2 regions of the Streptomyces sp. x-80 genome follow, and region 2 is predicted to be linked to the other one. Evidence: riboswitches for the same ligand, from Rfam matches in the RefSeq annotation. Region 2 holds a riboswitch; the other holds the start of a gene.
What was found. Region 2 has a riboswitch for S-adenosylmethionine ahead of ACLJWH_RS06875 (aminotransferase class V-fold PLP-dependent enzyme). Riboswitches for the same ligand answer to the same signal wherever they lie in the genome.
Positions count from the first base shown of each region.

Region 1: it holds a riboswitch for S-adenosylmethionine, as region 2 does, so the genes downstream of both, thrC (threonine synthase) here and ACLJWH_RS06875 (aminotransferase class V-fold PLP-dependent enzyme) in region 2, are expected to answer to the same signal.

Region 1 is NZ_JAJPWM010000005.1:143,031-158,201, forward strand. Features, by position in the region: gene ACLJWH_RS11295 (sodium:calcium antiporter) at 142-1,227, shown strand; gene ACLJWH_RS11300 (ArsR/SmtB family transcription factor) at 1,338-1,724, shown strand; gene ACLJWH_RS11305 (alanine/glycine:cation symporter family protein) at 1,957-3,474, opposite strand; gene groL (chaperonin GroEL) at 3,749-5,371, opposite strand; gene ACLJWH_RS11315 (cold-shock protein) at 5,721-5,924, opposite strand; gene ACLJWH_RS11320 (MoaD/ThiS family protein) at 6,338-6,616, opposite strand; gene thrC (threonine synthase) at 6,708-7,991, opposite strand; SAM riboswitch class I at 8,009-8,164, opposite strand; gene ACLJWH_RS11330 (glucosyl-3-phosphoglycerate synthase) at 8,336-9,322, shown strand; gene ACLJWH_RS11335 (trehalose-6-phosphate synthase) at 9,372-10,919, shown strand; gene ACLJWH_RS11340 (cytochrome c oxidase assembly protein) at 11,032-12,075, shown strand; gene ACLJWH_RS11345 (hypothetical protein) at 12,183-12,854, shown strand; gene otsB (trehalose-phosphatase) at 12,908-13,888, opposite strand; gene ACLJWH_RS11355 (DUF3263 domain-containing protein) at 14,037-14,405, opposite strand; gene ACLJWH_RS11360 (extracellular solute-binding protein) at 14,461-15,171, opposite strand, start outside.
Region 2 is NZ_JAJPWM010000003.1:287,757-302,927, reverse strand. Features, by position in the region: gene ACLJWH_RS06900 (NlpC/P60 family protein) at 1-1,028, opposite strand, end outside; gene ACLJWH_RS06895 (NYN domain-containing protein) at 1,309-2,682, opposite strand; gene ACLJWH_RS06890 (hypothetical protein) at 2,701-2,940, opposite strand; gene ACLJWH_RS06885 (rhomboid family intramembrane serine protease) at 3,266-3,946, shown strand; gene ACLJWH_RS06880 (Lrp/AsnC family transcriptional regulator) at 3,943-4,224, shown strand; gene ACLJWH_RS06875 (aminotransferase class V-fold PLP-dependent enzyme) at 4,263-5,690, opposite strand; SAM riboswitch class IV at 5,882-5,999, opposite strand; gene trpD (anthranilate phosphoribosyltransferase) at 6,097-7,161, opposite strand; gene ACLJWH_RS06865 (cytochrome b) at 7,307-8,944, opposite strand; gene ACLJWH_RS06860 (Rieske 2Fe-2S domain-containing protein) at 8,941-10,005, opposite strand; gene ACLJWH_RS06855 (c-type cytochrome) at 10,002-10,811, opposite strand; gene ACLJWH_RS06850 (heme-copper oxidase subunit III) at 10,880-11,500, opposite strand; gene ACLJWH_RS06845 (hypothetical protein) at 11,773-12,174, shown strand; gene ACLJWH_RS06840 (Ig-like domain-containing protein) at 12,194-13,468, opposite strand; gene ACLJWH_RS06835 (cytochrome c oxidase subunit 4) at 13,604-14,002, opposite strand; gene ctaD (cytochrome c oxidase subunit I) at 13,999-15,171, opposite strand, start outside.

The sequences.
Region 1 (15,171 bases), on a different contig from region 2:
TCGGTGAGAGGGCGGGCGGGCGAGACCTTCGGCCCTGTTTGTCGACGACTGATGCGCGTCGCGGGGTCGAAGCCGTGCCGCCACTCCTCGCGCCGCTCGTTCTTCGAAGCCCCCGCGGTGCGGGAAGGCTGAACGAAACCCGTGATCCATTTCGTACTGCTCATCGTGTGTGCGGTGGCGATCTACCTCTCCTGTGAGTGGTTCGTCAACGCCGTGGAGTGGCTGGGCGAGCGCCTCAACGTCGGGAAGATGGCGGTCGGCACGATCCTGGCCGCCTTCGGTACCGCACTGCCCGAATCCGTCGTGACGCTGGTCGCGGTCACCACCGGCGACACCGCGGAGGCCAAGGACATCGGCGTCGGAGCCGCCATGGGTGGCCCGCTGGCCCTGGCCACCGTCGCCTACGGCGTCACCGGCACGATGCTCTGGCTCAAGCACCGCAAGGAACTCCGGCACCGCAAGGAGCACGCCACCGTCCCCGTCCTCGAAAGCGGCCCCGGCGCGGCCGTGGCCCCGCCGCGTACCGCGCGGTCGCTGGGCGAGGCGAAGGACATCAAGCGGCTGGCGAAGGACCAGCAGTGGTTCCTGCCCATCTTCGTGGTCAAGGTCGCGCTCGGTCTGGTCGCCTTCGCCTTCAAGCCCGTGCTCGGCCTGCTGTTCTTCGCCGCGTACGCGGTCTACTTCTGGCGTGAGATCCGCAGCGGCCACGGCGAGGAGGCCGAGGACGGCGGGGAGGAGTCGCTGGAGCCGCTGAAGTTCCAGCCCAAGGCCGCCTCGCCGGCTACCTGGGCCGTGGTCGCGCAGACCTTGGCCACCCTCGTGGTGATCTTCTTCGCCTCACAGCTGTTCGTGAAGCAGCTGGACGCCATCGGTCCGATGCTGGGCCTGTCCGCCGCCGTGACCGCGCTCCTGCTGTCCCCCATCGCCACGGAACTGCCGGAGATCATGAACGCGGTGATCTGGGTCCGCCAGGGCAAGACGAAGCTGGCCCTCGCGAACATCTCCGGTGCCATGATGATCCAGGCCACCGTGCCCAGCGGCCTCGGACTCCTCTTCACCCGCTGGCACTTCGACGGCGCCCTGCTGTGGTCCGGCCTGGTCACCATGGCCGCCATCGTCTACCTGCTGGCCACCATGCGCGCCCACAAGCTGACTCCCGCCCGTCTCGCAGCCGCGGCCGGCTTCTACGTCCTGTTCGCCGCCGGCCTCATCCCGGTCCTGGCCTGACCCGGCCCGGGGCCGTACCCCGGCCGCACCTGCCGTCCCACGGGCAGGCACCCGGCCCCTCCGGCCGGGTGCCACGGCCTCCGGACCAGACCGTCCACGCGAGGAAGCAGATGACCACCGACGACCACGACCCCGATGCGGCGACCCTGGCCCAGGCCGCCGCGGTGTTCCGACTCCTGTCATCCCCGGTGCGGCTGCACCTCGCGTGGCTGCTGAGCACCCGAGAGCACAGCGTCACCGAACTCGCCGAGCGAGTCGGTGCCTCGCTCCCCACCGTCAGCCGCCATCTGGCCACGATGCAACGCGCCGGACAGGTCCGCTCCCGGCCCCACGACCGCCACCGCCTCTACACCGCCGCCGACCCCGGCCTCCTCGCCGTCGTCCGCCACGTCATCCCGCACCCACCGCACCACCGGCCACCACACCACCGGCCACCCGCCTCGACGGAGACGGACGGGCGGGACGGAGACCGAGACCGAGACCGAGACCGAGGCTGAGACGGATACGGATACGGATACGGATACGGATACGGATACGGACAGCTGACGGGTGAGCGGGGTGACGGATGAGGCTGGGGGTCCAGGGGCCGGTCCGGACCCCGTCCCGACGCCCTGGGGCGCCGGCCATTACCGGGGCCGCACCCCGGCCCCGAGGCCGCACCCCGGCCCCGGTCCGGCCCCGAGCCGGACCCGGACCGGCCCCCGCCGGGCGGCCCGACACCGCCAAGGGCTACGCGCGCTCGCCCGGAGAGCTCGCCGACGCCACCGGCACCGCGCCCGCCGCCGAGCCCGCCCCCGTCCGCGGCTCCCAGCACTCCACGCCCGTCAGATCCGGCATCCGGTCCCTGGTGAACACCGGGTCCAGGCCCGCCCGCCGCTGCGCGACGTAGTCGTCCAGCAGCCGGAAGGCGATCACCGACAGGGGCAGGATCGCGACCAGGTTGACCAGCGCCATGAAGCCCATGAAGACGTCCGCGAGGTTCCACACCACGCTGACCGAGCCGAGCGCGCCGAGGAAGACCACGGCCAGCACCAGCACCCGGTAGGTGGGCAGTACCCACTTCTTGCTGTTCGCGGTGCCCTCGCCGCCCTTGTCGATCATGAAGCCGATGTTGGACTCGCCGTAGTAGTAGTTCCCGATCATGGAGCTGAAGGCGAGCATGAAGACGACCAGGGTCAGGACGTGACCGGCCCAGCTGCCGAGACTGCCGGTCAGCGCGGACTGGGTGAGGTCCGCGCCCTGGCGGCCGCCCAGCTCGGGGTTGGTCGTCAGGATGATGAAGGCGGTCATCGAGCAGATCAGCAGGGTGTCGAAGAAGACCCCGAGGGACTGGACGAGGCCCTGCTTGACCGGGTGCGAGACCTCGGCGGCGGCGCCCGCGTTCGGGGCCGAGCCCAGGCCCGCCTCGTTGGAGAACATGCCGCGCCGGATGCCCTGCTGAATCGCCGCGCCGATCCCGCCGGCCGCCAGCTCCCGGAAGCCGAAGGCGCCGCCGATGATGTCGCCGAAGACGCGCGGCAGGTCGGCGGCGTTGAGCAGCACCACGGCCGCGCCCAGCAGCAGGTAGATCACGGCCATCACCGGGACCAGGACCGTCGTCACCGAGGTGATCCGGCGCACCCCGCCGAACACCGCGAGCCCCAGCAGCACCGCCAGCAGCAGGCCGATCGCGGGGGCGAACCACTCGGCCTCACCGCCGGACAGCGAGCCGGAGGCGACCGCGGCGATCGTGTTGGACTGCACGGCGTTGAAGACGAAGCCGAAGGTCACCGTGATGGTGATCGCGAAGAGCACACCGAGCCAGCGCTTTCCGAGCGCCCGCTGCATGTAATAGGCGGGGCCACCCCGATAACTGCCGGACCGGTCGCCGTGCCGGACCTTGTAGAGCTGGGCGAGTGCCGATTCGACGAACGCGGAGGCGCCGCCGATGATCGCCATCATCCACATCCAGAAGACCGCGCCCGCGCCACCCAGCGTGATCGCGGTCGCGACACCGGCGATATTGCCGGTGCCGACCCGCGCCGCCGCGGAAATGGTGAACGCCCCGAACGACGACACCGTCTTTCCGCCGTCCGGACCCGGCTGCGCCTTGTCCTTCAGCACCCGCAGCATTTCGGGAAAGAGCCGCAGCTGTACGGCCTTGGAGCGGATCGTGAAATACAGCCCCGCGCAGATCACCAGCGGGATCAGCAGATAGGTCCAGAAACCGTCATTGACATCGACGATCAGCGAATCGAGTGTGCTCATGGGAGTACCGCGTCCTCGGAGTCGGGTCGGGCTAGGGCCCCCTCGTACCCGAGGATGGGGAGGGGCGGCTCGGCTCTGAGCTCGGAAAAGTGTCACCCGGGACTAAATCCCGCGAACAGGGACTTTGGTCCCTCATTGCCCCACGGGCCGCCATCCGGCCATGACTCCCCACACATCCCAGCGGCGTACATCCCTGCCGGAACGCCGCTGGGGCGGCACCCCCTGGGAGGAGGGTGCCGCCCCAACGAACGTCAGGACAGATGATCCGGGAGGATCAGAAGTCCATGTCACCGCCCGGCATGCCGCCCGGAGCGGCCGCGGCGGCCTTCTCCGGCTTGTCGGCGATGACGGCCTCGGTGGTGAGGAACAGCGCGGCGATCGACGCGGCGTTCTGGAGCGCGGAGCGCGTGACCTTCGCCGGGTCGATGATGCCCTCGGCGATCATGTCGACGTACTCGCCGGTCGCGGCGTTCAGGCCGTGACCCACGGTCAGGTTGCGCACCTTCTCCACGACGACGCCACCCTCAAGGCCGGCGTTGACGGAGATCTGCTTCAGCGGGGCCTCCAGGGCCAGCTTCACAGCGGCGGCACCGGTGGCCTCGTCGCCCTCGAGCTCAAGCTTCTCGAAGACCTGCGACGCCTGGAGCAGGGCCACGCCACCACCGGCGACGATGCCCTCTTCGACGGCCGCCTTCGCGTTGCGAACGGCGTCCTCGATGCGGTGCTTGCGCTCCTTGAGCTCGACCTCGGTGGCGGCACCGGCCTTGATGACGGCCACGCCGCCGGCCAGCTTCGCCAGACGCTCCTGGAGCTTCTCGCGGTCGTAGTCCGAGTCGGAGTTCTCGATCTCGGCGCGGATCTGGTTGACGCGGCCCTGAACCTGCTCGCTGTCGCCCGCACCGTCGACGATGGTGGTCTCGTCCTTGGTGATGACGACCTTGCGGGCGCGGCCCAGCAGGTCGAGACCGGCGTTCTCCAGCTTGAGGCCGACCTCCTCGGAGATGACGGTGCCACCGGTGAGGATGGCGATGTCGCCGAGCATGGCCTTGCGGCGGTCACCGAAGCCCGGGGCCTTGACGGCGACGGACTTGAAGGTGCCACGGATCTTGTTGACGACCAGGGTCGACAGGGCCTCGCCCTCAACGTCCTCGGCGATGATCAGCAGCGGCTTGCCCGACTGCATGACCTTCTCCAGCAGCGGAAGGAGGTCCTTCACGTTGCTGATCTTGGAGTTGACGATCAGGATGTACGGGTCGTCGAGCGACGCCTCCATACGCTCCATGTCGGTGGCGAAGTACGCCGAGATGTAGCCCTTGTCGAAGCGCATACCCTCGGTGAGCTCCAGCTCCAGACCGAAGGTCTGGGACTCCTCGACGGTGATGACGCCTTCCTTGCCGACCTTGTCCATCGCCTCGGCGATGAGCTCGCCGATCTGCGTGTCGGCGGCGGAGATGGAGGCGGTGGAGGCGATCTGCTCCTTGGTCTCCACGTCCTTGGCCTGGTCCAGCAGAGCGGCGGAGACGGCCTCGACGGCCTTCTCGATACCGCGCTTGAGGGCCATCGGGTTGGCGCCGGCGGCTACGTTGCGCAGACCCTCGCGGACCAGCGCCTGCGCCAGGACGGTCGCGGTCGTCGTGCCGTCACCGGCGACGTCGTCCGTCTTCTTGGCGACCTCCTTGACCAGCTCGGCGCCGATCTTCTCGTACGGGTCCTCAAGCTCGATCTCCTTGGCGATGGAAACACCATCGTTGGTGATCGTGGGGGCGCCCCACTTCTTCTCGAGGACGACGTTGCGGCCCTTGGGGCCGAGGGTCACCTTGACGGCGTCGGCGAGCTGGTTCATCCCGCGCTCGAGACCGCGCCGTGCCTCCTCGTCGAACGCGATGATCTTGGCCATGTGAAGTGGTCCTCCCGGACGTATGGGGTCTCCCCTGCTCGAACGCAGTTGAGAGCTTGGGGAAGGATTGCTTGCTCCGGACCGCGCCTGGCGCCCGCGACGGACGGCCTGCGTGCCCTGTGGTTCCTTAGTCCCACCGGCCCGCGGACCTCACCAACCCGGTCCTTGATTGTCACTCTCACCCGGAGAGTGCTAACGCAATGATTAGCACTCGACCATGGAGAGTGCAAGCGGCCGAGGGGGAAGCCACTCCGGAAGCGCCGTCGGCACACGACAGGAGGCCCGTACCCCCCGGCGGGGGTACGGGCCTCCTCTTTACGCGGTTGTGACGCGGCAGTCGGTCGGCGCCCTAGCCGGCCATCCGGACCATGTCCGCCTGCGGTCCCTTCTGGCCCTGCGAGATCTCGAACTCGACCCGCTGACCCTCCTCAAGGGTGCGGTAGCCGTCCATTTGAATCGCGCTGTAGTGGACGAAAACATCCGCACCACCGTCGACCGCGATGAAGCCGTACCCCTTCTCCGCGTTGAACCACTTGACGGTGCCCTGAGCCATGCCTAACTCCCCTATTACTGGCCCTTGCGCAGGACCGCACTCCGCGGACCCGGGTCAGACCTCACCCCCCGAGAGGCCCGTGGGGTGTGCGCCGGAACGCGTCGACCGCCGCTGAATGTATCCGCACCACTGCCCAGAGCAACAGGTCAATCGGACGAGAATTCTGGCGCCGGAGAAACGGCGATATGCGGTGAACTCCCGATAGTCCCGGGCAATTCGGGCCGGGCATAGCGTGCCTATGCGACAAATACCGCACACACTTCGGGCACAACTCACCGCGGTCTCATATGCGTTCAGCACGCTTGCGGAGAGGGATCACCTGAATGGTATCGCCTTTCCGCACATGGAATTGCCCCGTCCGCTTTACGGCGGACGGGGCAATTCCAGTCAGGCAAGCGGAGAGATGGCTTGAATTAGCAGCCGCCGGCCACCGCGGGAATGATCGAGATGCCCGCACCGTCCGGCGTGGCCGTCGCCAGGCCCTGCTCGAAACGGACATCGTCGTCATTGACGTACACGTTCACGAAGCGGCGCAGCTTGCCCGCGTCGTCCAGCACCCGGGCGGCGATGCCCTGGTGGTTCTTCTCCAGGTCGGCGATCACCTCGGAGAGGGTCGCGCCCTCGGCCGGGACCTCGGCCTGGCCGCCGGTGTACGTACGGAGGATGGTGGGGATGCGGACCTTGACGCTCATGGGTTCTGCCTTCCAGCGACTTCGGGTGCGAGTTCGGGAGCTGCTGCGGAAGCTGTGCGCGGCCGCCGCCGCACACGCCGCGTACGACGGGTCAGCCGGCCAGACCGGCCGCGCGGAACGCTTCCAGGCTCGGGCGGATGGTGGCCGTGGGCCCGGTGGTGGGGGCCACGGCGTCCAGCGTCTTGAGGCCGTCACCGGTGTTCAGGACGACGGTGGTCAGCGCCGGGTCGAGCAGACCGTTCTCGATGAGCTTCTGGGTCACGCCGACGGTCACCCCGCCCGCGGTCTCCGCGAAGATCCCCTCGGTGCGGGCCAGCAGCTTGATCGCGGCCACGATCTGCGCGTCGTCGACGTCCTCCACCGCACCGCCGGTACGGCGCGCGATGTCGAGCACGTACGGTCCGTCGGCCGGGTTGCCGATGGCCAGCGATTTGGCGATGGTGTCCGGCTTCTGCGGCCGTACGACGTCGTGGCCCGCCTTGAAGGCCGTGGAGACGGGCGAGCAGCCCTCGGCCTGGGCGCCGAAGATCTTGTACGGCCGGTCCTCGACGAGGCCGAGCGCGATCAGCTCCTTGAGCCCCTTGTCGATCTTCGTGAGCTGGGAGCCGGAGGCGACCGGGATGACGATCTGGTCCGGCAGCCGCCAGCCCAGCTGCTCGCAGATCTCGTACGCCAGCGTCTTGGAGCCCTCACCGTAGTAGGGGCGCAGGTTGACGTTGACGAAGCCCCAGCCCTCGCCCAGCGGGTCGCCGATGAGCTCCGAGCAGAAGCGGTTGACGTCGTCGTAGGTGCCCTCGATGCCGACCAGTTCGCCGCCGTAGACCGCGGCCATGACGACCTTGCCGGCCTCCAGGTCGTGCGGGATGAAGACACAGGAGCGGAATCCGGCGCGGGCCGCCGCGGCGCCGACCGCGCCCGCGAGGTTGCCGGTGGAGGAGCAGGACAGGGTGGTGAAGCCGAAGGCGCGGGCGGCCTCGACGGCGATGGCGACGACCCGGTCCTTGAAGGAGTGCGTGGGGTTGCCGGAGTCGTCCTTGACGTACAGACCGCCGGTGACGCCCAGCTCGCGGGCGAGGTTGTCGGCCTTGACGAGCTTGGTCAGCCCCGGGTTGAGGCTGGGCTTGCCGGCGACGTCGGCGGGGACGGGCAGCAGGGGGGCGTAGCGCCAGATGTTGCCCGGACCGGACTCGATCCGCTTCCGTAGCCCGTCCGGGTCACCGGTCGGCAGGTCGTAGGCCACTTCGAGCGGCCCGAAACACTCCTGGCAGGCGAAGAGGGGGCCGAGGTCGAAGCGCTGTCCGCACTCGCGGCAGGAGAGCGCGACGGCGGGACCGAGAGTGACGGCGGGAGAGCTTTCGGTGACTTGCACAGCCATGGAGGCGAGGCCCTTTCTCCTCATCTTCCTCGCGGCGCATCTCGCCACGAGACGGATTTGGCACCTTCCCCGCCGGGAGCCTCGCGCGCTGTGATCATTGATCTTCGCGGAGACCGGCTGGAGGGTTGCCGGGGCTTCAACGGGCCGTATCCCTCTGCCCCTCTGGATGAGCGGTATGGCACTGGGTGAAACCCAGGCGTTTGTGTGCGGCGACCCCGGCATGCGGCGGTCCTCCGCGTTGTTCAAGACTGTAACCGAAGCCACTGATGGTTGAGATAGTCGTCCGAACCGCGAGATGGATCACACCGACCGCCCGCCCGGCGGCCACCGAGGGAGTCGTAGACGTGCTGGAAGAGGTGGAGCGCTGGCTCAGCAGCCGCTCCTGGTCCGCGGCCGACCGCCCGCTCGACCGGCTGCTGGAGGCCAAGCGGCAGACGGGCCGGACGGTCAGCGTGGTGCTGCCCGCCCTCGACGAGGAGGCGACGGTCGGCGCGATCGTCGCGGCGATCCGCGGTGAGCTGATGACCGACGCGGTCCCCCTGGTCGATGAGCTGGTGGTGCTGGACTCGGGCTCCGCCGACCGGACGGCCCAGGTGGCGGCGGCGGCCGGCGCGCGGGTCGTGCACCGGGACGCCGTGCTGCCGCGTATCCCGGCGCTGCCCGGCAAGGGCGAGGTGCTGTGGCGCTCGCTGCTGGTCACCCGGGGCGACATCATCTGCTTCGTCGACGCCGACCTGCGCGAGTTCTCGGCCACCTTCGTCTCCGGCATCGTCGGGCCGCTGCTGACCGAACCGGACATCCAGTTCGTGAAGGCGATGTACGACCGGCCGCTGGAGACGGGCCGCGGCGGCGCCGACGGCATCGCCGGGCCGGGCGGCGGCGCAGGTCAGGGCGGCCGGGTCACCGAGCTGGTCGCCCGCCCGCTGCTGAATCTGCACTGGCCGCGGCTGGCCGGTTTCGTCCAGCCGCTGGGCGGTGAGTACGCGGCCCGCCGCTCGCTGCTGGAGCGGCTGCCGTTCCCGGTCGGCTACGGCGTGGAGCTGGGCCTGCTGGTCGACGCGCTCCACACGGTCGGCCTCGACGCCCTCGCCCAGGTGGATGTGGGCGTGCGCAAACACCGCCACCAGGACGGGCAGGCGCTCGGCCGGATGGCCGCGGCCATCTACCGCACCGCCCAACTCCGGCTCACCCGCGGCCACTTGGTGCGCCCCCGGCTCACCCAGTTCGACCGCGGCGCGAGCGGTTTCGTCCCCCGGACGACGGATGTGGACACCGAGGAGCGCCCTCCGATGGCCGAAATACCGGAGTACGCGGAGCGACGCGCGGCCTGACCCGCGCTCCGTACGTTTGCGCGGATCCGTGCCGGGTTAGTGTCGCGGCATGGTCTCCGAGCGCAGTGGTGCCGAGGTTCTCGTCGCGTCCAACCGCGGTCCGGTCTCCTACACCCTGGCCGAGACCGGACCCCCCGGGCAGGCCGGTCAGGGAGCTGCCCGCGCGCTGACCGCCAAGCGCGGCGGCGGCGGGCTGGTCTCCGGTCTGTCGGCCATCGGGCCCGGTACGGACGCGGTGTGGGTGTGCGCCGCGCTCGGCGACGGCGACCGGGAGGCCGTCCGGCGGGCGGCGCACGGCGCCCCGGCCGGGGACGGCCCGGCGGCGGGTGAACTGGACCCGGCCGATACGGGCGGCCGGCGCGTACGGATGCTGGACATCCCCGCGGACATCCACGCCGCCGCCTACAACGGCATCGCCAACTCCGTGCTGTGGTTCGTCCACCACATGCTCTACCAGACACCGCTGGAGCCCGTCTTCGACACGGAGTTCCGGGCGCAGTGGGCGTCGTACGAGACCTACAACGCGGCCTTCGCGGACGCGCTCGCCGACGGGGCGGCGCCCGGCGCGGCCGTCCTCGTGCAGGACTACCACCTGGCGCTGGTGCCGGGGATGCTCCGCGAGCGCCGCCCCGACCTGCGGATCGCGCATTTCTCGCACACTCCGTGGGCGCCCGCGGAGTACTTCGCGATGCTGCCCGACGACATCCAGCGGCAGCTGGCACTGGGCATCCTGGGCGCGGACCGGGCGAACTTCCTGACCCGGCGGTGGGCCGCGAACTTCATGGCGTGCGCCGCGACCGCACTCGGCGCGGACTGCGCGCCCGCCCACCCCGGGGACGACGCCCCGGCTCTCGTCTCGTACCCCGCCGGGCGGCCGGCGCACACGACCCGGATCGGGGTGCACGGCCTGGGCGCCGACGCCGGTTTCCTGCGCGAGCGGGCGCACCGCCCCGACGTGGACGAGCGGCTGGCGGCGCTGCGCGCCCAGATCGGCGGGCCGGACCGCAGGACCATCGTCCGCGTCGACCGCACCGAGCTGTCCAAGAACATCGTGCGCGGGCTGCTCGCCTTCCGCCGGCTGCTCGCCGACCACCCCGAGTGGCGCGAACGGGTCGTACACCTCGCCTTCGCCTACCCCTCGCGCCAGGACCTGGCCGTCTACCGCGACTACACCGCCGAGGTCGAACGGGTCGCCGGGGACATCAACGCCGAGTACGGCACGCCCGGCTGGCAGCCGGTCGTGCTGCACGTCAAGGACGATTTCGCGCGCTCGCTGGCCGCCTACCGGCTCGCGGACGTGGCCCTGGTCAACCCGATCCGGGACGGGATGAACCTGGTCGCCAAGGAGATCCCGGTGGTCTCGGACGGCGGCTGCGCGCTGGTGCTGTCGCGGGAGGCGGGCGCCCACGAGGAACTGGGCGCGGACGCGCTGACGGTCAATCCGTACGACATCACCGGCACCGCGCGGGCGCTGCACGAGGCCCTGACGATGCCCCACGGCGAACGGGCCGCGCGCACCGAACGGCTGGCCGCGGCCGCCACCGCGCTGCCGCCCGACCGGTGGTTCCTGGACCAGCTGCGGGAGCTGACGGGCTGAGCGGCGGCTCCGGGCACCCGGGGCCGGGCGGTCCGTACGGGGCCGTCCGCGCGTTCGGGGTGCCCCGCGCGCGGCCCGCCGGGCGGCAGGTCTAGCGTGGTGGTCCGTGACAGTGACAACGCTTTCGGCCGGTTTGCCGGAGCTGACCGCGGGTCGGCTGGCAGGCAGCTGGCAGCTGGATCCGTACGCGCTCGTCCTGGTGCTGCTGCTGGGCGGCCTCTACGCCTGGGGCGTCGTGCGGCTGGCGCGCCGCGGTGAGCGGTGGCCGGTCGCCCGGACCGTGGCGTTCGCGGGCATCGGGCTCGGCGCGATCGTGGTGGCGACCATGTCCGGGCTGGCGGTCTACGACCACGAGCTGTTCTGGCCCGCCGCGGTGCAGAACATCGTCCTCGACCTGATCGCCCCGCTCGGCCTGGCGCTCGGCGACCCGCTGGCGCTGGCGCTGCGGGCGCTGGACGAGCGGACGCCGACCGCCCGGTGGCTGCGCGGCGCGCTCTCCGGCCGCGTCCTGCGACTGCTGACGTTCCCCCTGGTCAGTACCGTTCTGGTGCTCTCCTCCGAGCTGGCCATCTACTTCACGCCGTACTTCCCGACGGCGCTGCGGCACGGTCCGCTGCACGAGCTGATGTATCTGCAACTGCTGGTCGTCGGCTGCCTCTTCGTCCTGCCGATGCTCACCCGTGAGGCGCTGCTGCCCGCATGGTGCAGCCATCCGGTGCGGGCGCTCCTCGTGCTGGTCGACGGGCTGGTCGACGCGGTGCCCGGCATCGTGGTGATGACCAGCGGCACGCTGATCGCGGGCGGCTGGTACACCGCCCACCACCGCCCCTGGGACCCCAGCCCGCAGCTCGACCAGATGATCGGCGGCGGGCTGATGCTGACCATCGCCGAACTGGTCGGGCTGCCCTTCCTCATCGCGGTCTTCGCGGAGTGGGTACGGTCCGAGCGCGGGAAGACGGCGGCGCTGGACGCCCGCCTGGACCGCGAACTGGCGACGGTAGCGGCGGCGCCGGGGGTGCCGGATACGCCGGCCGGCCCGGACGCATCGAGCGGCACCGGCGCGCCGGCCGTACCGCAGCCGGAGCTGACGCGCCCCTGGTGGGAGACCGACCAGGGCGTGGTGGGCGACCGCTTCCGGCGCGGGGGCGACAGCTGACGGACGGCTGACGGACGGCGTACGCCCGGCGCGTACGCAGGGCGGCGGTGGCCGCCGCGCTTCCGCCGCCCCGGCTGGACCGCACCGCCGCTGGGTAGTCCTCCGTCATGCCGAATACCGCACGCTGGGCCGTGCTCGCGGCCTCCGCCGCGCTCGTGGCCGCCGTCACCGGATGCTCGTCCGGCCAGTCCCCCGCCGATGCCAAGGGCGGCTCACCGCACCCCGGGGCGGTGCCCCCCTCCGCCGTGGCGAGCGAGCCGCCGATACCGGTGGGGCCCGGTCCGCAGTCCGCGTACACGGTGCAGCAGCAGCCCGCCCCCGGTTCCTGCCACTTCCGGTACACCGCCGACAAACAGCCGCTCCCCGACCCGAAGTGCACGCCCGGGGCGACGAACCCCAAGGTCACACCGGCGACGTTGAAGACGACGATCTGCCACAAGGGCTACACCTCCGGTATCCGGCCCCCGGCGAGCATCACCGGCCGCGAGAAGAAGGCCAACGCCGCGTCGTACGGCTATACCGGCAGCCTGCACGACGCCGAGTACGACCACCTCATCAGCCTGGAACTGGGCGGCGACCCCAACGACCCGCGCAACCTGTGGGCCGAGCCCCCGTCCCCGGGGCACAAGCCGGGCTCCGGGCCCAACAACCCCAAGGACCGGGTGGAGAACCGCCTCAAGTCCGCGATCTGTTCGGGCAAGGCCGAGCTGACCAAGGCGCAGCGGGCCATCGCGCACGACTGGACGACGGCGGAGTCCGTCCTCGGTCTCGACCAGTAGCTCCCCAGGCCCGGCCGGTGACGCCGCGGGCCCGGTGGGCCCGCGGCAGCGCCTCAGGAGGCGGCGAGCCGGTCCGCGAGGGCGGTCAGCAGGCCCACGACGCCCCGCGGACCGTCGACCACCAGGTCGGCGCGCTCGGCGAGTTCGGTGACCTCGTCGCTGCCGCTGCACACCAGCACGCCGGTCAGGCCGCCGGAGCGCAGTTCCTCGACGGCGGCGAAGGCGGCCAGGTCGCCGAGGTCGTCGCCCATGTAGAGCACGGTCGTGGCGCCGGTCTCCCGCACCCAGCCGGCCAGCGCGACGCCCTTGTCCATACCGGGCGGGCGCAGTTCCAGGACCAGCCGGCCGGGCTCGACGACCAGGCCGTGGCGTTCGGCGAGCGCGGCCAGCGGGGCCCGCAGCCGGTCGAAGGCGGCCTGGGGGTCGTCGGCGCGACGGGTGTGGACGGCGATGGCGCGGCCGCCCTTGGTCTCGACGGCCGTTTCGACCCAGGTGCCCCGCCAGACGCCGGAGCGGTCCAGGACGCCGGGGAGTTCGGCCTGCACGGCGGCGATACCGGGGTGCGGGGCGGGGGCCCGGACGGTGGCGGTCGCCGCGTCCCAGCGCTCGGCGCCGTAGTGGCCGAGGACGACGAGGTGTTCCAGCCCGGGGACGCCGGCCACGCCGCCGAGGGCGACCGCGACACCGGCCGGGCGGCCGGTGATCACCGCGGCGGCGCGCAGCCGCGGGGCGAGCCGGCCGAGCGCGGCGGCGGCGCCGGGGTGGGCGCGGGCCTGCGCCGGGTCGGGGACGATATCGGCCAGGGTGCCGTCGAAGTCGATGGCGATGACGGCCTGTTCGGGACGGGCCAGCAGCGCGGCGAGGCCGTCGCGGCCGGCCTGGGTACCGGGCACCGGGACGGGCGGCGTGGCTGCCGGCGGCTCGGAGCTGCGGGGCTGTGCCGTGTCCGGGGCCGGTGCGGGGTCCGGCGTCGCTCGGGGATGCGGGGCCGGCTCGGGGCTCGGCGTCGGCGCGGCGTTCGGGGGGCTGCCCATGGCGCCGACCCTATCGGTGGCGCGTGGGCGCGCGTGGGGTGAACGGGAGCATCGGGACGGCGGACGCGGGGCGCTCCGGTGCCGCGGCGGGGTGACCCGATGGCGCGGCGCGGCGGGGTGACCCGGCGGCCGGCGGCGCGCGGTCGCCTCAGCGGCGGGCCCGGCGGGCGTCGCGTACCCGGCGCAGGCGGTTGACGGTGACCGCGTCGTGGGCGAGCGCGCGCGGGTCGTCGAGCAGGGCGTTGAGGAGTTGGTAGTAGCGGGTCGGGGAGATGCCGAGCCGCTCACGGATGACGCGCTCCTTGGCGCCGGGGCTCGGCCAGGAGCGCCGCTCGACGGCGAGCACCGCTTCGTCCCGGGTGGAGAGCGGCGCCGTACGGGCACCGGCCGCGGCGGCGGCCACGCCGTCCGCCGTGGTATCCGCCGCGGCCGGTCCGGGTGCGCCGTCCGTGCCGGTGCCGGCGGTCTCGTCGCCTCCGGCGCCGTGCTCCGCGCCGCCGCCCGTACCGCTCGTCATCACGTTTCCACGATAAGCCCACGGTCGGACAGCGGCCGGTGCGCCGGGCGCGGGCTCATTCGGCGGCGCTGTCCGCCCGGTCGGCGAGGTGCTGGATGTCGGTGAGGACGCCGGCCGGGTTGCCCCGCGGGCCGACCACGGTGCCCATCTTGGCCTTGAGGGTCTTGGAGACCAGCGGCCAGGAGGTCTTGTTCGCCGGGTAGAACTCGGCGTTCTTGAGCTGCTTGAGGAAGCTGTGCAGCTTGCTGTACTTGCCGTCGGCCAGCATCGCCTCGGAGGCGGAGGTGGTGACCGGCAGCAGGCCGTAGGTGCCGGAGAAGTCCAGGACGTTCTTCTCGCTGTAGACGAAGTCCAGGAACTTGCCGACCTGTGCCTGGTGGCCGTTCTGTTTGAAGGCCATCATCCAGTCGGCGACGCCCATGGTGGACTTGGCCTTGCCGCCGGCGCCGGGCAGTTCGACGGTGCCGTAGTCGATGCCCTTGGCCTCGGCCTGCTTCATCAGGGTCGGGTGGCCGTTGAGCATGCCGACCTCGCCGTCCGCGAACGCCGCGAAGGCGTCCTCGCGGTTGAGCTTGGCGGGGCTGGCGCCGGTCAGGCCCTTGCCGACGAGCTCCGTGCGGAGCCATTCGAAGGTCTTGACGTTCTCCGGCGAGTCGATCGCGTACTTGCCGATGCTGTCGGTGTAGCCGCCGCCACCGCCGAGCATCCACAGCAGCGTCTCGGCCTGGGTCTCCTCGGGGCCGAGCGGCAGCGCGAACGGCATCTT
Region 2 (15,171 bases):
AAGGGCATGTTGCCGATCGCCTCGTAGCGCACGGAGGCGCCCGGCTTCGGCGCGTGCAGCACCTGGCCGTTGCCCGCGTACAGGCCGACGTGGTGCAGGTCGCCGTAGAAGAGCACCAGGTCGCCCGGCTTGAGCGCGCTCTGCGAGGAGATCCGGGTACCGGCGTTGGCCTGGTCCTGCGACATGCGCGCGATCGTCTGACCGGCCTGCTTGTACGCCCAGGAGGTCAGGCCCGAGCAGTCGAAGGAGGACGGACCGGTGGCGCCCCAGACGTAGGGCATCCCGATCTTCGACTGCGCGGCGGCCAGGGCGGCCGCACCGCGCCCGGAGGCCGGGGCGTCGTTGCCCAGGTCGACCCGGTCGTTGCCGCGGCTGCTGCGGTTGTCACCGCCGGCCGCTTTCTTGTCGTCCTCGGCCTTCAGCTCCGCGCGTTCCTTGGCCGTGAGGGTGTTCAGCAGCTCCTGCGCCTTGGCGAGCTTGCCCTTGACCTCGTCCTTCTTGTCACCCAGCGCCTTACGGGTGTCCGTCAGGTCCTTGATCTTGCCCGCGGCCTCGGTCCGCTCCTGGGCGAGCCGGCGCTGCTTGTCCGCGATGACCTTCAGCTGCTCGGCCTGCTTGCCACTGAGCTGTTCGAGCGTGGCGGCCTTGTCCAGATAGGTGTCCGGGTCACCGGAGAGGAAGAGCTGCACCGAGGCGTCGATGCTGCCGCTGCGGTACTGGCCGGAGGCGACGACACCCAGCCCCTTGCGGAGCTGGTTGAGCTCCGACTGGCCGCGGGCGACCTTGTCCTGGAGGCCCTCGACCTCCTTCTGGAGCTTGTCCTGGTCTTCCTTGACGCCGTTGTACTTCTCGGTGGCCTGCTCCGCCTGCTCGTAGAGCTTGTCAACCTCGGCCTTGACGTCCTTCTTGGCCGGCTTCGGATCGGCCTGGGCGGCCTGGGACGAGAGGGCAACGGCGGCAGCGGCGGTAGCGGTGAGCACGGTCACGCGAGTACGGCTCGGCTGCTTGGGTCGACGGTGGGACGCCACGAAGGCGAGCTCCTTCTTCCTCCAGCCGCCTACCGGGAAGTGGGGACGAGACCCCGGCTCCGCGCGCACACCGCGGACTCGGCGGTTCCTTCACTGTTCATCCCGGTTGGATGATCACCTGTATGAAGGTTCGGGGCCCGACCTTAGTAACCGACTTGTGATCCCTTCAAATCCTCACGGGGAAAAACTGCGTCAGGTGCCCCATCCTTTACCAACATCGCACAGGCAGTAATGGCAACTTGACGCTCAGGCACGAATTGCCGCCGGATTCGCGGGTTCGTCAGGTCCGGGCAAGTCGCTTGAGGAGCAAGGCCGATGCGACCGGCCGGGCGCCGGCCTTCGCCACGCCGTCGGCCACTTCCCGGTCCGTGGAGACCACGACCACCGGACGGCCGGGCGGCTCGGCCCGCACCAGCTGGCGGATCAACTCGTCGGCCGTCACGCCCGGTTTGCTGAACAGCACCCGTACCCCGCGCGGCGGGGCGAGCAGCACCGGCGCCGCCAGTTCCGCGCCGTCGAAGACGCAGGTCATCTCCGCGCCGGTCTGCGCCGCCAGTACCGCGAGGCCACCCAGCAGCCGCAGCCGCTGCTTGTCCAGCGGCATCGTCGGATAGCCGGTCTTGGTGACGTTGTAGCCGTCCACCACCAAATGCGCCTGCGGCAGGGCCAGCAGCTGGTCGAGGAGTGCCGGGTCCATCTCCGACAGCGCCCGGGTCGCGATGTCCCTCGGCGTCATCCGGCCCGGCACGACCGCCTCGACGGTGTCCGCAGGATGGACGTTCGCGGGCGGCAGCGCCAGCTCGCGGCGGAGCCCCTGGGCCGCGTCCAGGACCGTGTCCAGCAGCAGCCGCAGCCGCATGTCCTCGACACTGCGGCCCTCCCGGACGGCCCGTCTGCTGGTCTCCAGCGCCGCCTCGGCCTCGGCGATCCGGGCCTTGAGGCGGCGCAGTTCGCTGTCCGCGGCGGTCTTCTCCGTCGCCGCCTGCGCCCGCGCGGCCTCCAGCGCCGCGACCGCCTTGCGCACCGCCGCCTCGCCCCGCTTGACGTCGCTCAGCGCGCTGCGCAGCTTGCGCTGCAACGACTCGTTCTCCTTACGGACCGCGTCCAGGTCGGCCCGGGACCGGTCGGACTCCGTACGGGCGTCCGTCCGCGCCTGCGCCAGCTCCTCGCGCAGCCGGGCCAGCTCCCGCTCGGCCTCCTCGCCGGCCCGCTCGGCACGGACCCGCTGGGCCTCCTCGCCGGCCGCCGCGACGAGCTTGACCCAGCCCTCCGGGCGCAGCACATAGGCCGCCGCCGCGACATCCAGCGGGTCGGCGGCGGCGGGCGGGGTGCCGTGCTCCAGGGCTTCGGCGAGTTCCGGCTGGGCCTCGCGTAGCTTGCCCGCGATCCGCTGCCGGAAGACCGCATCGCTCTCCAGCGCCGCGGCCATCGCATTACCGGCGAATTTCGCCCGGCGAGTCGGCGTGAAACGTGCGTACTGCCGTAGCGGTGGCGGGAGTTCGGCGACCGTCAGACCGCCGAACGCCTCCGCCGTGAGCGCCACGACGCGGCGCCGTACGCCCTCGGGCAGCGGACGGTCGAGCACCTCGTCGGCCGCACCCTCCGGTGCGTCGTCGTGCGCTGAGCCCGGCTCCCCCTCTGGACGCTCCTCCACGGCTGCATCGCTCCGATCTCAGGCGCTCGCGCCCGGCCGGTCCACCAGCTCGATCTGGTCGACCGCGTTGCACCAGCGGCAGCGCACGGACTCGATGCTCTCATCGAGGACCTCGCGCTCCTCCACCCTCGGCTCCCCGGCCAGATCCAGGTGGACGTACTCCACGACCTTGGACCGGCGGGTCACGTCGAAACGCGTGAGGTTGCCGCACAGGGTGCAGCGCCACCGCGTCTCGGCCGTCGGCAGGGGAAGCGCCATCGTGAAGTCCTCTTTCGTGCTCGTCGTGCTCGTGCCGTGCAGCTTCCCGCGGTGCACCGTCGGACTGCGGAAGTACGTCAAAATACTGCCTGTAACCCTACGGCCTCGCAGGGGCCGGTGCGGGCGCTCCCCGAGAGCCCGGACGCGGCGAGGCACTCTGTCCCGGTTGCCCCCGTTACGTCATGATCACTTCATGACGGCGCCGTCGCAATTCCCCGGTTCTCCCCGTCCCGCACGTCGTTCACGTCGTTCACGTGGTTCACGTTCTCCCCGCTTCACCCGGCCGGCCCAGCCCGCCCGGTCCCTGCGCGCCGTGTTCTCCCGGGTGACGGCCGTGCTGATCGCCCTGAACTGCGCGGTCTTCGCGCTCGGCCCCGCCTCCGGCCTGAACCGGGTGTACGGCACCGGCAACGCGCTGCTCCGGGCCCAGGCTGCCTACTTCGCGCAGTGGGGGGTGATCCCGGCCGACCTGTGGAGCGGTTCGGTCCGGGCCCTGGTCACGCCGCTCACCGCCCTGTTCGTCCACGGCGGCTGGCTGCATCTGCTCGGCAACATGCTCTTTCTGTACGTCTTCGGCGGGATGGCCGAGGCCCGGATGGGCCGGCTGCCGTTCGCCGTCTTCTACCTCTCGACCGGCTATCTGGCGCTGCTCGGCTACGCGGCCGCGCACGCCGCGTCCGGCCAGACCCTGGTGGGGGCCTCCGGCGCGATCTCCGGCGTCCTGGGCGCCTTCCTCCACCTCTTCCCCAGGGCCCGGGTCACCAGCGTCTTCCCGTTCCTCTTCTTCCTGCCGCTGCGCTTCCCCGCCTGGGCCGTGCTGCTCTTCTGGTTCTTCCTCCAGTGGCGGTCGGCGCAGGACGGCCCCAGCGGTCCGGGCGTCGCCTACCTCGCCCATGTGGTGGGCTTCGCGCTCGGCTTCCTCTACGCGTGGCTCCGCTACCGGAGGGATAGTGTGGTGGCCACCAGGAGCAACGCACCGGCGACCGAGGGAGAGAGCCAGCCGTGATCACGTCGATCGTGCTCATCAAGACCAGCGTGGACCAGATCCCGGAGATCGCCGAGAAGATCGCCGCGCTGGAGGGGGTCAGCGAGGTCTACTCCGTCACCGGCGCGCACGACCTGATCGCGATGGTCCGGGTCGCCGCGCACGACGACCTCGCCGACGTCATCCCCGGCCGGATCAGCAAGGTGCCGGGCGTCGCCTCCACCGAGACGCACATCGCCTTCCGCACCTACTCGCAGCACGACCTGGAGGCGGCCTTCGCCATCGGCCTGGACGCGTAGGCCGGTCGCGGCCGGCGACGCGGACCGCCCGGCCGCCCTCAGGCGGCGGGGTCCGGCACGCAACGGCCGCCCTCGGTGCGGTAGTTCCAGCGCGCACCGTCCGCCACCAGCTCCCGGACCGCCCGCACGAACCGCTCGATGTGCTCATCGGGGGTGCCGGCGCCGAAGCTGACCCGGATGGCGTTGAGCGACTTCTCGCCCGGCGCCGCCTCGGGGGCGCCGCACTCCCCCGGCTCGTCGGACTCGCTGCCGAGCAGGGTCCGTACGAGCGGGTGCGCGCAGAACAGGCCGTCGCGGACCCCGATGCCGTACTCCGCCGACAGCGCCGCCGCGAAGTGCGAGCTGTTCCAGCCCTCGACCACGAACGAGAGGACGCCGACCCGCGGGGCGTCGTCGCCGAACAGCGAGAGCACCCGCACCTCGGGGACCGTGGCCAGGCCCTCCCGGACCCGGGCGATCAGCCGCTGCTCGCGCGCCACCAGCTCGTCGAAGCCGGCCTCGGTCAGCGCCTGGCAGGCGGCGGCGATGGAGTAGGCGCCGATGACGTTCGGCGAACCGGCCTCGTGCCGGGCCGCGGTGGTGTGCCAGTCGACGTCCACCCCGCCGTCCGTACGCCGCGCGACCGTACGGCTGGCCCCGCCGCCCGCGAGGTACGGCTCGGCGCCCTGCAACCAGTCCGCGCGGCCGGCCAGCACCCCGGCACCGAACGGGGCGTACAGCTTGTGCCCGGAGAAGGCCACCCAGTCCACGTCCAGCGCGCCGATGTCGATGGGGTGGTGCGGTGCGAGCTGTGCCGCGTCCAGCACGATCCGCGCGCCGTGCGCATGCGCCACGGCCGCCAGCTCCCGTACCGGCCACAGCTCACCGGTCACGTTCGACGCACCGGTCACGCACACCAGCGCCGGGCCGGCGGAGGGCTCGCGGCCGGCCAGTGCCGCCGCCAGGATGTCGACCGCCTGCCGCGGGGTGCGCGGCGCGTCCAGGTACGTCACCACGGTGTCCGCGCGCCGCTCCCACGGCAGCAGCGACGCATGGTGCTCGGTCTCGAAGACGAACACCTGGGTGTCCTGCGGGAGCGCGGCCGCCAGCAGGTTCAGCGAGTCGGTCGTGGAACGGGTGAAGACCACCTGGTCGCCCGCGTCGCCGTCCGGGCGGCAGCCCAGGAAGTCGGCGATCGTCCGGCGGCTGTTCTCGAACAGGTCCGTGGACAGCTGCGAGAGGTATCCGGCACCGCGGTGCACGCTGCCGTAGTACGGCGCGTAGGCCGCCACGTCGTCCCAGACCCGCTGGAGTGCCGGGGCGCTGGCGGCGTAGTCCAGCGCGGCGTAGTCGGCCTCGCCACCGGTCACCAGCGGGACACGGACGTCCCGTCCCAGAACGGGCAGCGGGGCACAGCCGGAACGGTCGGCGGAACCGGCGCGGTCGGCAGAGTCCGCGGAAACGGCGGAAACGACGGAAACAGGCATGGCGAACTCCCGTGAGAGAAAAGCGAATTCGCTGCGCGCACCGGCGCGAAAAGGCGCGGGCGCAGCGTGCTGAAGAAAGAGAGAAGACGCGCGGAAAAGCGCGGAACAACGCGGAGAAAGGGGCCTTCGGCCCTATCGCATTCGCTTCATCACGGAAGGTGCTCCCTCGGGGACCAGGATCCCTGGCGAGGGATCCGCGCTTGCCGCAGACCTCGTTGCCTGCGACCTGGTCATCACCCGGGGCACCCCGCCACGGAAGGAGGGTTGCCGGACAGCGGGCCGGGGCCTGCATCGCTGTCACTCGTGACCTGGGCAGAATCATGCCACACGAACAAAAAGGCGCAAGGCCCGGTCCGTCATGCGGACCGGGCCTTGCGCCACCTCCCGTGCCCGGGAGCGGCCGCGCTCAGGCGTTGCTGGCCGCCACCCAGCGCGCCAACGCCGCTTTGGCCGCCCCGGAGTCGATCGACTCGGCGGCCTGCTCGATACCCGCCCGGATCTGCTCCGCCAACGGGGCGTCGGTCGGCCGGAGCGCCACCAGCGCCGCCGCGGAGTTCAGCAGCACGGCGTCCCGCACCGGACCCTTCTCCCCGTCCAGCAGCCGGCGCGCCACCTCCGCGTTGTACGCCGCGTCCGCGCCGCGCAGCGCCGCCACCGGGACCAGCGGGATGCCGACGTCTCGCGGGTCGAAGGGCTCCTCGCGCACGGCGCCGTCGCGCACCGTCCACACCCGGGAGGTCGCGGTCGTGGTCAGCTCGTCCAGCCCGTCGTCGCCGCGGAACACCAGCGCCGACGAGCCGCGCTCGGCGAGCACCCCGGCGAGGATCGGCGCCATTCGGGCGTCGGCGACACCGGTCGCCTGGGCACGGACCCGCGCCGGGTTGGTCAGCGGGCCGAGCACGTTGAACGTGGTGCGGACGCCCAGCTCACGGCGGGCGGGGGCGACATATCGCAGCGAGGGATGGAACTTCACCGCGAAGCAGAAGGTGATGCCCGCCTCCTGCGCGACCTCGGTGACCCGCTGCGGTGTCAGATCGAGATTGACGCCGAGCTGCTCCAGCACATCGGAGGCGCCGCTCGCCGATGACGCCGCGCGGTTGCCGTGCTTGACGACCTTCGCGCCGGTGCCGGCCACCACGATCGAGGACATCGTGGAGATGTTGACGGTCTTGGCGCCGTCGCCGCCGGTGCCGACGATGTCCACGCTGGGCCCCGGCACCTCGATCAGCCGGGCGTGCGCGTACATCGTCCGGACCATTCCGGAGATCTCCGCGACGGTCTCGCCCTTGGCCCGCAGCGCCACCGCGAAACCGGCGATCTGCGCGTCGCTGGCCTCGCCCCGCATGATCTTGTCCATCGCCCACGCGGTGTCGGCGGCGGCGAGGTCACGGCCGTCCAGCAGGGCGTTCAGGATGCCCGGCCAGGTGTGGGCCGCCACGCTGTCGCCGCCAACCGGGGTCACAACGTTCATGGTCCACGCTCCTGGTTTCGTCTCCTGCTTGTGCGGCCAACCCTATCGACCCCCGGGCATGCCGGAAGGCCCCGTCCGGATGAGGCAGGACGGGGCCTTCTGGGTGGCGTACTCACAACCGCGCCCTTATAGGACGCTGCGGGGATCAGTGGTGGCCGTGGCCGCTGGTGATCTCCTTGTACTCCTCCGCCGTGGGCTTCGGAATGACATTGTTCTCGCCGTAGTAGCCCTGCGAGAGCTTGGCACGCAGCTTCTGCGAACGCGGCACCTTGCGCTCGACCCCGTTCTCGTCGACCACGGGGCCGATCTCCATGGGCTCGGGCTGGTGGTGCTGGGTGAGCGTGTGCAGCTGCTCCTGGGTGAGCGGCTCGTGGATCTCGACGAACTCACCGTGCGGCAGGCGCTTGATGATGCCGGACTCGCGCCCGTGCAGCACCTTGTCCTTGTCACGCCGCTGGAGACCCAGGCAGATCCGCTTGGTGGCGATGAAGGCGAGCACCGGCCCGACGAAGAACGCGATCCGGACGAACCAGCTGATCACGTTGATCGACAGGTGGAAGTGCGTGGCCCACAGGTCGTTGCCGCCACCGATGAGCATCACGAAGTACGCGGTCAGCCAGGCCACACCGAAGCCGGTGCGGGTCGGGGCGTTGCGCGGACGGTCCAGGAGGTGGTGCTCGCGCTTGTCACCGGTGATCCAGGACTCGACGAACGGGTAGACCGCGATCGCGACCAGGACCAGCGGGAAGATCACGATCGGGATCAGCACACCGAAGTTGATGGTGTGACCCCAGATGTCCCACTCCCAGCCGGGCATCACGCGCACCAGGCCCTCGGCGAAGCCCATGTACCAGTCGGGCTGGGCGCCGGTGGACACCTGGTCCGGACGGTACGGACCGATCGCCCACACCGGGTTGATGGTGGCCACCGCCGCGATCACCGCGATGAAGCCGAAGACCAGGAAGAAGAAGCCTCCGGCCTTCGCCATGTAGACCGGCAGCAGCGGCATGCCGACGACGTTGTTGTTGGTCTTGCCGGCACCCGGGAACTGCGTGTGCTTGTGGTAGAAGACCAGGATCAGGTGCGCCACCAGCAGACCGAGCATGATGCCCGGCAGCAGCAGCACGTGCACCGTGAAGAACCGCGGGATGATGTCGTGCCCCGGGAACTCGCCGCCGAAGATGAACATCTGGAGGTACGACCCGACCAGCGGGATCGCCAGGATGACACCCTCGATGAAGCGGACGCCGGTGCCCGAGAGCAGGTCGTCCGGGAGCGAGTAGCCGGTGAAGCCGGTGAACATGCCCAGCACGAACAGCAGGAAGCCGAACAGCCAGTTGACCTCGCGCGGCTTGCGGAAGGCGCCGGTGAAGAACACCCGCATCATGTGGACCATCATGCCGGCCAGGAAGACCAGGGCGGCCCAGTGGTGGATCTGCCGGATGAGCAGACCGCCACGGACGTCGAAGCTGATGTTCAGCGTCGACTCGAACGCCTGCGTCATCCGGACGCCGTGCATGGGCACGTACGAGCCGTGGTAGACGACCTCGGCCATGCTCGGGTGGAAGAACAGCGTCAGGTAGACGCCGGTCAGGATGATGATGATGAAGCTGTAGAGGCAGATCTCGCCCAGCATGAAGGACCAGTGGTCCGGGAAGATCTTGCGCATGTTGGCCTTGGCCAGGCTGTAGATGCCCAGCCGGCCGTCCGCCCAGTCCGCGACCCGTTCGCCGGCGGGCGCTTTGCCGCGGCGCGTGGTGGTCGCGCTCGTCTCGTTACTCATCCGCGCTCCCAGAAGCTCGGGCCGACGGGCTCCGCGAAGTCGCTTACGGCTTCGAGGTAGCCGTCCTTCACCGTGATGTGCAGCTGCGGCAGCGCGTGTCCGGCCGGGCCGAAGATCACTCGGGCACCGTCAGCAAGGTCGAAGGTCGACTGGTGGCACGGGCAGAGCACATGGTGCGTCTGCTGCTCGTAGAGGCTGATCGGGCAACCCACGTGGGTGCAGATCTTCGAGTAGGCGACGATGCCCTCGTGCGACCATGCGAGTTCCTGCTTGTCCTTGATGTTCTGCGGCTGAATCCGCACGAGCATCAGGGCGTCCTTGGCGATCCGCTGGTTGAAATCCTCGTCGCTCTCCTCCAGGCCCTCGGGCTTGGCGAACGTCAGGGAGCCGACCGCGATGTCCTCGGGACGCAGCGGGAGGTTGGTGGACTGGTTGACCAGGCGGATGCCCTTCTTCCAGCCCGAGCCGCGCAGCTTCTTCTCGGGCAGCGGCCCGAGGTCGCGCAGCAGGACGACGCCGGAGAGCGGCACCAGGGCCAGCGCACCGAACATCGTGTTGCGGATCAGCTTGCGCCGGGCGAAGCCGGACTCCTTCGCGCCCTGCGCGAAGTCCTCCAGAACCTTGGCCTTGACCTCCGGCGCGGCCTCGATCGGGTGCCGCTCGTCGGCGACCTCCTCGTCCGACATCAGCGTGCGGGCCCAGTGGACCGCGCCGGCGCCGATGCAGAAGAGCGCCACACCGAGCGTCAGGCCGAGCGAGAAGTTCAGCGCGCTGACGTGACCGAACGGCCAGATGTAGACGATCTTGTCGATCGGGAAGATCACATACGCGGCGATGAAGCCGACCGTCGCGAGCATGGACAGCAGGAAGAGGAAGGCCACGGTGCGCTCGGAGCGCCGGGCGGCCTTCTCTTCGATGTCCTGGACGCGGTGCTCGTGGGCCGGCAGCCCCGGATCGGCGAACGGATCGTCCGCCACCTGCACCGCGCCGGCGTGAGCCGTCTCCCGCTCACTGGGAAGGGTTTCTTCTGGCACGTCTTCGTGTCGTCCAGTCTCACTCATGACTTCTTGGCCTTCGTAGTCCGGGCGGCGACCCAGATGGCGACCGCGACCAGCCCGCCCATACCGGCGATCCAGCCGAAGAGGCCCTCACTGACCGGGCCCAGACCGCCGAGGCTCAGGCCACCGGGGCTCGGGGTGTCATCGCTGTTGACGGCACCGAGGTACGCGACGATGTCCTTCTTGTTCTCCGACGACAGCGAACCGTCACCGAAGGAGGGCATGTTCTGCGGGCCGGTCTGCATGGCCTCGTAGATGTGCTTCGGGTCCACGCCCTCGAGCGACGGCGCGTACTTGCCGTTGGTCAGGGCGCCGCCCTGACCGGTGAAGTTGTGGCACTGCGCGCAGTTGGTGCGGAACAGCTCGCCGCCCTTGCCGATGTCGGCCCCGTCCGGGCTGTACTGGTCCTTGGTCGGCACGCTGGGGCCGGCGCCCAGCGAGGCGATGTACGCCCCGAGCTGGTCGATCTCGGCCTGGCTGTAGATGTTCTTCTTCTTCGGCACCTGGGCGCCGGGCTGCTGGGCGGGCATACGGCCGGTGCCCACCTGGAAGTCGACGGCGGCGGCGCCGACGCCGACCAGGCTCGGGCCGTCGGAGCTGCCCTGACCGCCGGTGCCGTGGCAGCTTGCGCAGCCCACGGCGTAGAGCTTCTTGCCCTCCTTGATGGCAAGAGACTGGGCGGCGTCATCGGCCTGAGCCTTGTCCGCCGGCGCGAACGCGGCGTACAGCCCCCCGGTGACCGCCAGCGCGAAGAGTAGGACGACGAGCGCCGCCAGCGGATGGCGCCGTCGTGCGGAGAGCTTTTTCACGGATTACCCCGGTGTCAGGATCTTCTGCGTCGATGCTTTGGTTAGGTCTGTCTGAAATGCGGGTCCGGTTACCGGATCAGGTAGATCGTGGCGAAGAGGCCGATCCAGACGACATCGACGAAGTGCCAGTAGTAGGACACGACGATGGCCGCGGTGGCCTGCGTGTGGGTGAACCTCTTGGCCGCGTACGTCCTGCCCAGGACCAGCAGGAAGGCGATCAGACCGCCCGTCACGTGCAGTCCGTGGAAACCGGTGGTGAGGTAGAACACCGAACCGTACGGGCCCGACGAGAGCGAGAGGCCCTCGTGCTTGACCAGATCGGTGTACTCGAAGACCTGACCGCCGATAAAGATCGCACCCATGACGAAGGTGACCACGAACCATGCCCGCAGCTTCTTGACGTCACCGCGCTCGGCGGCGAATACGCCGAGCTGGCAGGTCAGCGAGCTGAGCACCAGGATCGTGGTGTTCGTCGCGGAGAACGGAAGATTCAGCGCAGAAGCGGATTCCTTCCAATACGCAGCTCCGGTCACCGATCGGAGGGTGAAGTACATCGCGAAGAGGGCCGCGAAGAACATCAGCTCGGAACTCAGCCAGATGATGGTTCCGACGCTGGTGAGGTTCGGTCGATTGACCGACGGGTGCGCGTGCCCGGTTTCTACTGTCGTTGCTGTCGCCACGACCGACATTATGTCGGTCGCTTATCCCGCCCTCACTCCGGGGGGTGCCGTTCGGTGTGTCAAGGGCGTATGCCCTGCTCGTACGGCTCATTCCCGCGGTCGCCCGAAGGGGCGAAGCACGGCCGTCCCCGGCGCTCGCCGGCCGGGTCCCGGCGGGTCCTGACGGGCCGTCGCACAGATCTTGGTCCGGTCCGGCCCCTCCTGCGGGCGCCCGGTGCGGGAGTAGCATCCGCGCAACGGTCCCACCCGATGCTGTGCCGCTACGAGAGCGTGGAGGAACGATGCAGGCGACTGCCACGGTGCTGGTCTACAGCGACAACGCCAACACCCGCGAGCAGGTCCGGCTGGCGGCCGGCCGGCGGCCCGCCGCCGATGTCCCGCAGCTCAAGATCCTGGAGTGCGCCACCCAGCCGGCCGTCATCGAGGCCCTGGACCAGGGCGGTATCGACGTCTGCGTACTGGACGGCGAGACGGCGCCCGTGGGCGGGATGGGCGTGTGCCGGCAGATCAAGGACGAGATCTTCCACTGCCCGCCGGTGCTGCTGCTCATCGGGCGCCCGCAGGACGCCTGGCTGGCCACCTGGAGCCGCGCGGACGCCGTGCTGACCCATCCGCTGGACCCGGTGGCGTTCGCCGACGCGCTGGCCGCCCTGCTGCGCACCAGGCTCCTCGCGGGGGCCTGAGCGGCCCCTGGCGCGCTCCTCAGATCCGCGGGCGCAGCCGGGCGGCATCGGCGGCCTCCGGCTGCTGCTCGGCCGCTCCCGTGGTACCGGTCCCCTGGCCCCTCAGGGCGCTGCCGTCGCGCCATTCCTTCCAGGGCATGTTCCAGTCGCCGAAGCCGTTGTCGAACGGCGTCATGGTGTCGCCGCCGCTGTTGACGACCTTGACGATGTCGCCGACGTGCACGGTGTTGAAGAACCACTGCGCGTTGGCGGTGGACATGCCGGTGCAGCCGTGGCTGACGTTGGCGGCGCCCTGCGAGCCGACGGACCAGGGCGCGGCGTGCAGGTACTCGCCGCTCCAGGTGACCCGGGTGGCCCAGTAGACCGGCAGGTCGTAGGCGTCCGAACTGCCTGCCGCGATGCCGATGCTGTTGCTGGTCATCCGTACGAAGCTCTCCTTCCCGAGCACGACCTTGACGCCGTTGCGGGTGGAGAAGCCGGGCTTGCCGGTGGTGACGGGGACGGTGTTGATCGCCTCGCCGTTGCGCAGCACCGTCATCGTGTGTGCCGCGGCGTCGGTGATCGCCTCCACCTGGTCGCCGGTGGTGAGCCGTACGGGCTTCGCGGCGCCGCCGTAGAGCCCTCCGGAGACCTTCAGGCCGTCCAGGTTGCTGTGCACGGCGATGGTGGCGTGGGCGGGCCAGTAGTCCTTCGGGCGGAAGTGCAGCGTCTTGCCGTCCACCCAGTGCCAGGCGCCCTCGACGCGCGGGGAGGAGTCGACCTTCAGGGCGCTCTCGACAAGGGCCTGTGCCTTCGGGTCGGTGACCGGCCGGCTCAGCGTGGCGGTGACCGGCTGGCCGACGCCGTACTCGCCGCTGTCCGGGCCGAACTTGACCGTCAGCCGGTCACCGGCGTCCGCGGTGTCGGCCACGAGGGTCTTGCGGCCGGGCGCGCCGTCCGCGTTCTCGGTGCTCACCTGCACCGTGTAGCGGGCGCCGGCGGCCAGCGGCGCGGTGGTGCGCCAGTGTCTGCCGTCGGCGCTCAGTTCGCCGCGGACGTGGCGGCCGGCGGCGTCGGTGGCGGTCACGTCCGTGATCCGCGTGTCGTCCCCCTTGACGTAGACCTCAATCGGCTTGTTGGGGTCCGCTCGCTGCTTGCCGTCCGGGATGTTGGCCGCGATCTGGTCGGCCGCGTCGTAGGGCTTGGCGGAGAGCGGGTCCGACGCCGAGCCCCCGCAGGCGGTGGCGCTCACCGCAAGGGGCACGAGCAGGAGGCCGCACCTCAGCACCGTCCGGGTTCGAGGTCTGTGACTCATGACCCAAAAATATGAAGAATCCCCCGTTTCAGCGCGCTGGAGGAGTGCAAACGGGGGCGTCGGCCGCGGTGAAACGGGGCGGGCCCGGACACCTGTTGAGGTGTCCGGGCCCGCCCGGTACGACGTGCGCCGCGCCTACTGCGTGCGGTTCTCGCCGCGGTAGTACTCGAAGACCCAGCCGAAGAGTCCGACGAAGATGATCGGGGCCGAGAAGTAGAGCAGCCACCAGCCGAAGATGACGCCCATGAAGGCGAGCGCGCCACCGACGGCCAGGGACAGCGGCTGCCAGCTGTGCGGGCTGAAGAAGCCCAGTTCGCCGGCGTCGTCCGCGACCTCTGCGTTCTCGTTGTCCTGCGCACCCGCGTCCACCCGCCGGGCCGTGAAGGCCAGGTAGTAGCCGATCATGATGCACAGACCGAAGGCGAGGAACAGCGCGGTGGTTCCCGCGGGCTCCTTCGACCAGACGCCATAGACGACCGCCATGGCGAGGACGAAGACGGAGAGCCAGATGAACATCTTGCCCTGGATCTTCACTTGCCAGCCTCCTTGCCACCGGCGAGCGCCTTGTCATCCGAGGAGCCGTGGTTCTGGAGCGCGTCCATGGCGGCGATCTCGGGGTGGTGCAGGTCGAACGCCGGGGATTCGGAACGAATACGCGGCAGCGTGAGGAAGTTGTGCCGCGGCGGCGGGCAGGACGTCGCCCACTCCAGCGAACGGCCGTAGCCCCACGGGTCGTCGACCTCGACCTTCTTGCCGTACTTCGCCGTCTTCCAGACGTTGTAGAAGAACGGCAGGATCGACAGGCCCAGCAGGAACGAGCTGATCGTCGAGATGGTGTTCAGCGTCGTGAAGCCGTCGGCCGCCAGGTAGTCCGCGTAACGCCGCGGCATGCCCTCGGCGCCGAGCCAGTGCTGGACGAGGAAGGTGCCGTGGAAGCCCACGAACAGCGTCCAGAATGTGATCTTGCCGAGCCGCTCGTCCAGCATCTTGCCGGTGAACTTCGGCCACCAGAAGTGGAATCCGGAGAACATCGCGAAGACGACCGTGCCGAAGATGACGTAGTGGAAGTGCGCCACCACGAAGTACGAGTCCGAGACGTGGAAGTCCATCGGCGGCGACGCCAGGATCACACCGGTCAGACCACCGAACGTGAAGGTGATCAGGAAGCCGACCGCCCACAGCATCGGCGTCTCGAAGGACAGTGAGCCCTTCCACATCGTGCCGATCCAGTTGAAGAACTTCACCCCCGTCGGCACCGCGATCAGGAACGTCATGAAGGAGAAGAACGGCAACAGCACACCGCCCGTCACATACATGTGGTGCGCCCAGACCGTGACGGAAAGACCCGCGATCGAAATCGTCGCCGCGATCAGACCGATGTAACCGAACATCGGCTTCCGGGAGAACACCGGAATGACCTCGGAAATGATGCCGAAGAACGGCAGCGCGATGATGTACACCTCTGGATGCCCGAAGAACCAGAAGAGGTGTTGCCAGAGCAATGCCCCGCCATTGGCCGCGTCGAAGACATGCGCACCGAATTTACGGTCCGCCTCCAGGGCGAACAGCGCGGCGGCCAGCACCGGGAAAGCCAGCAGGACCAGCACACCGGTCAGCAGCACATTCCACGTGAAGATCGGCATCCGGAACATCGTCATGCCGGGGGCACGCATGCAGATGATCGTGGTGATGAAGTTGACCGA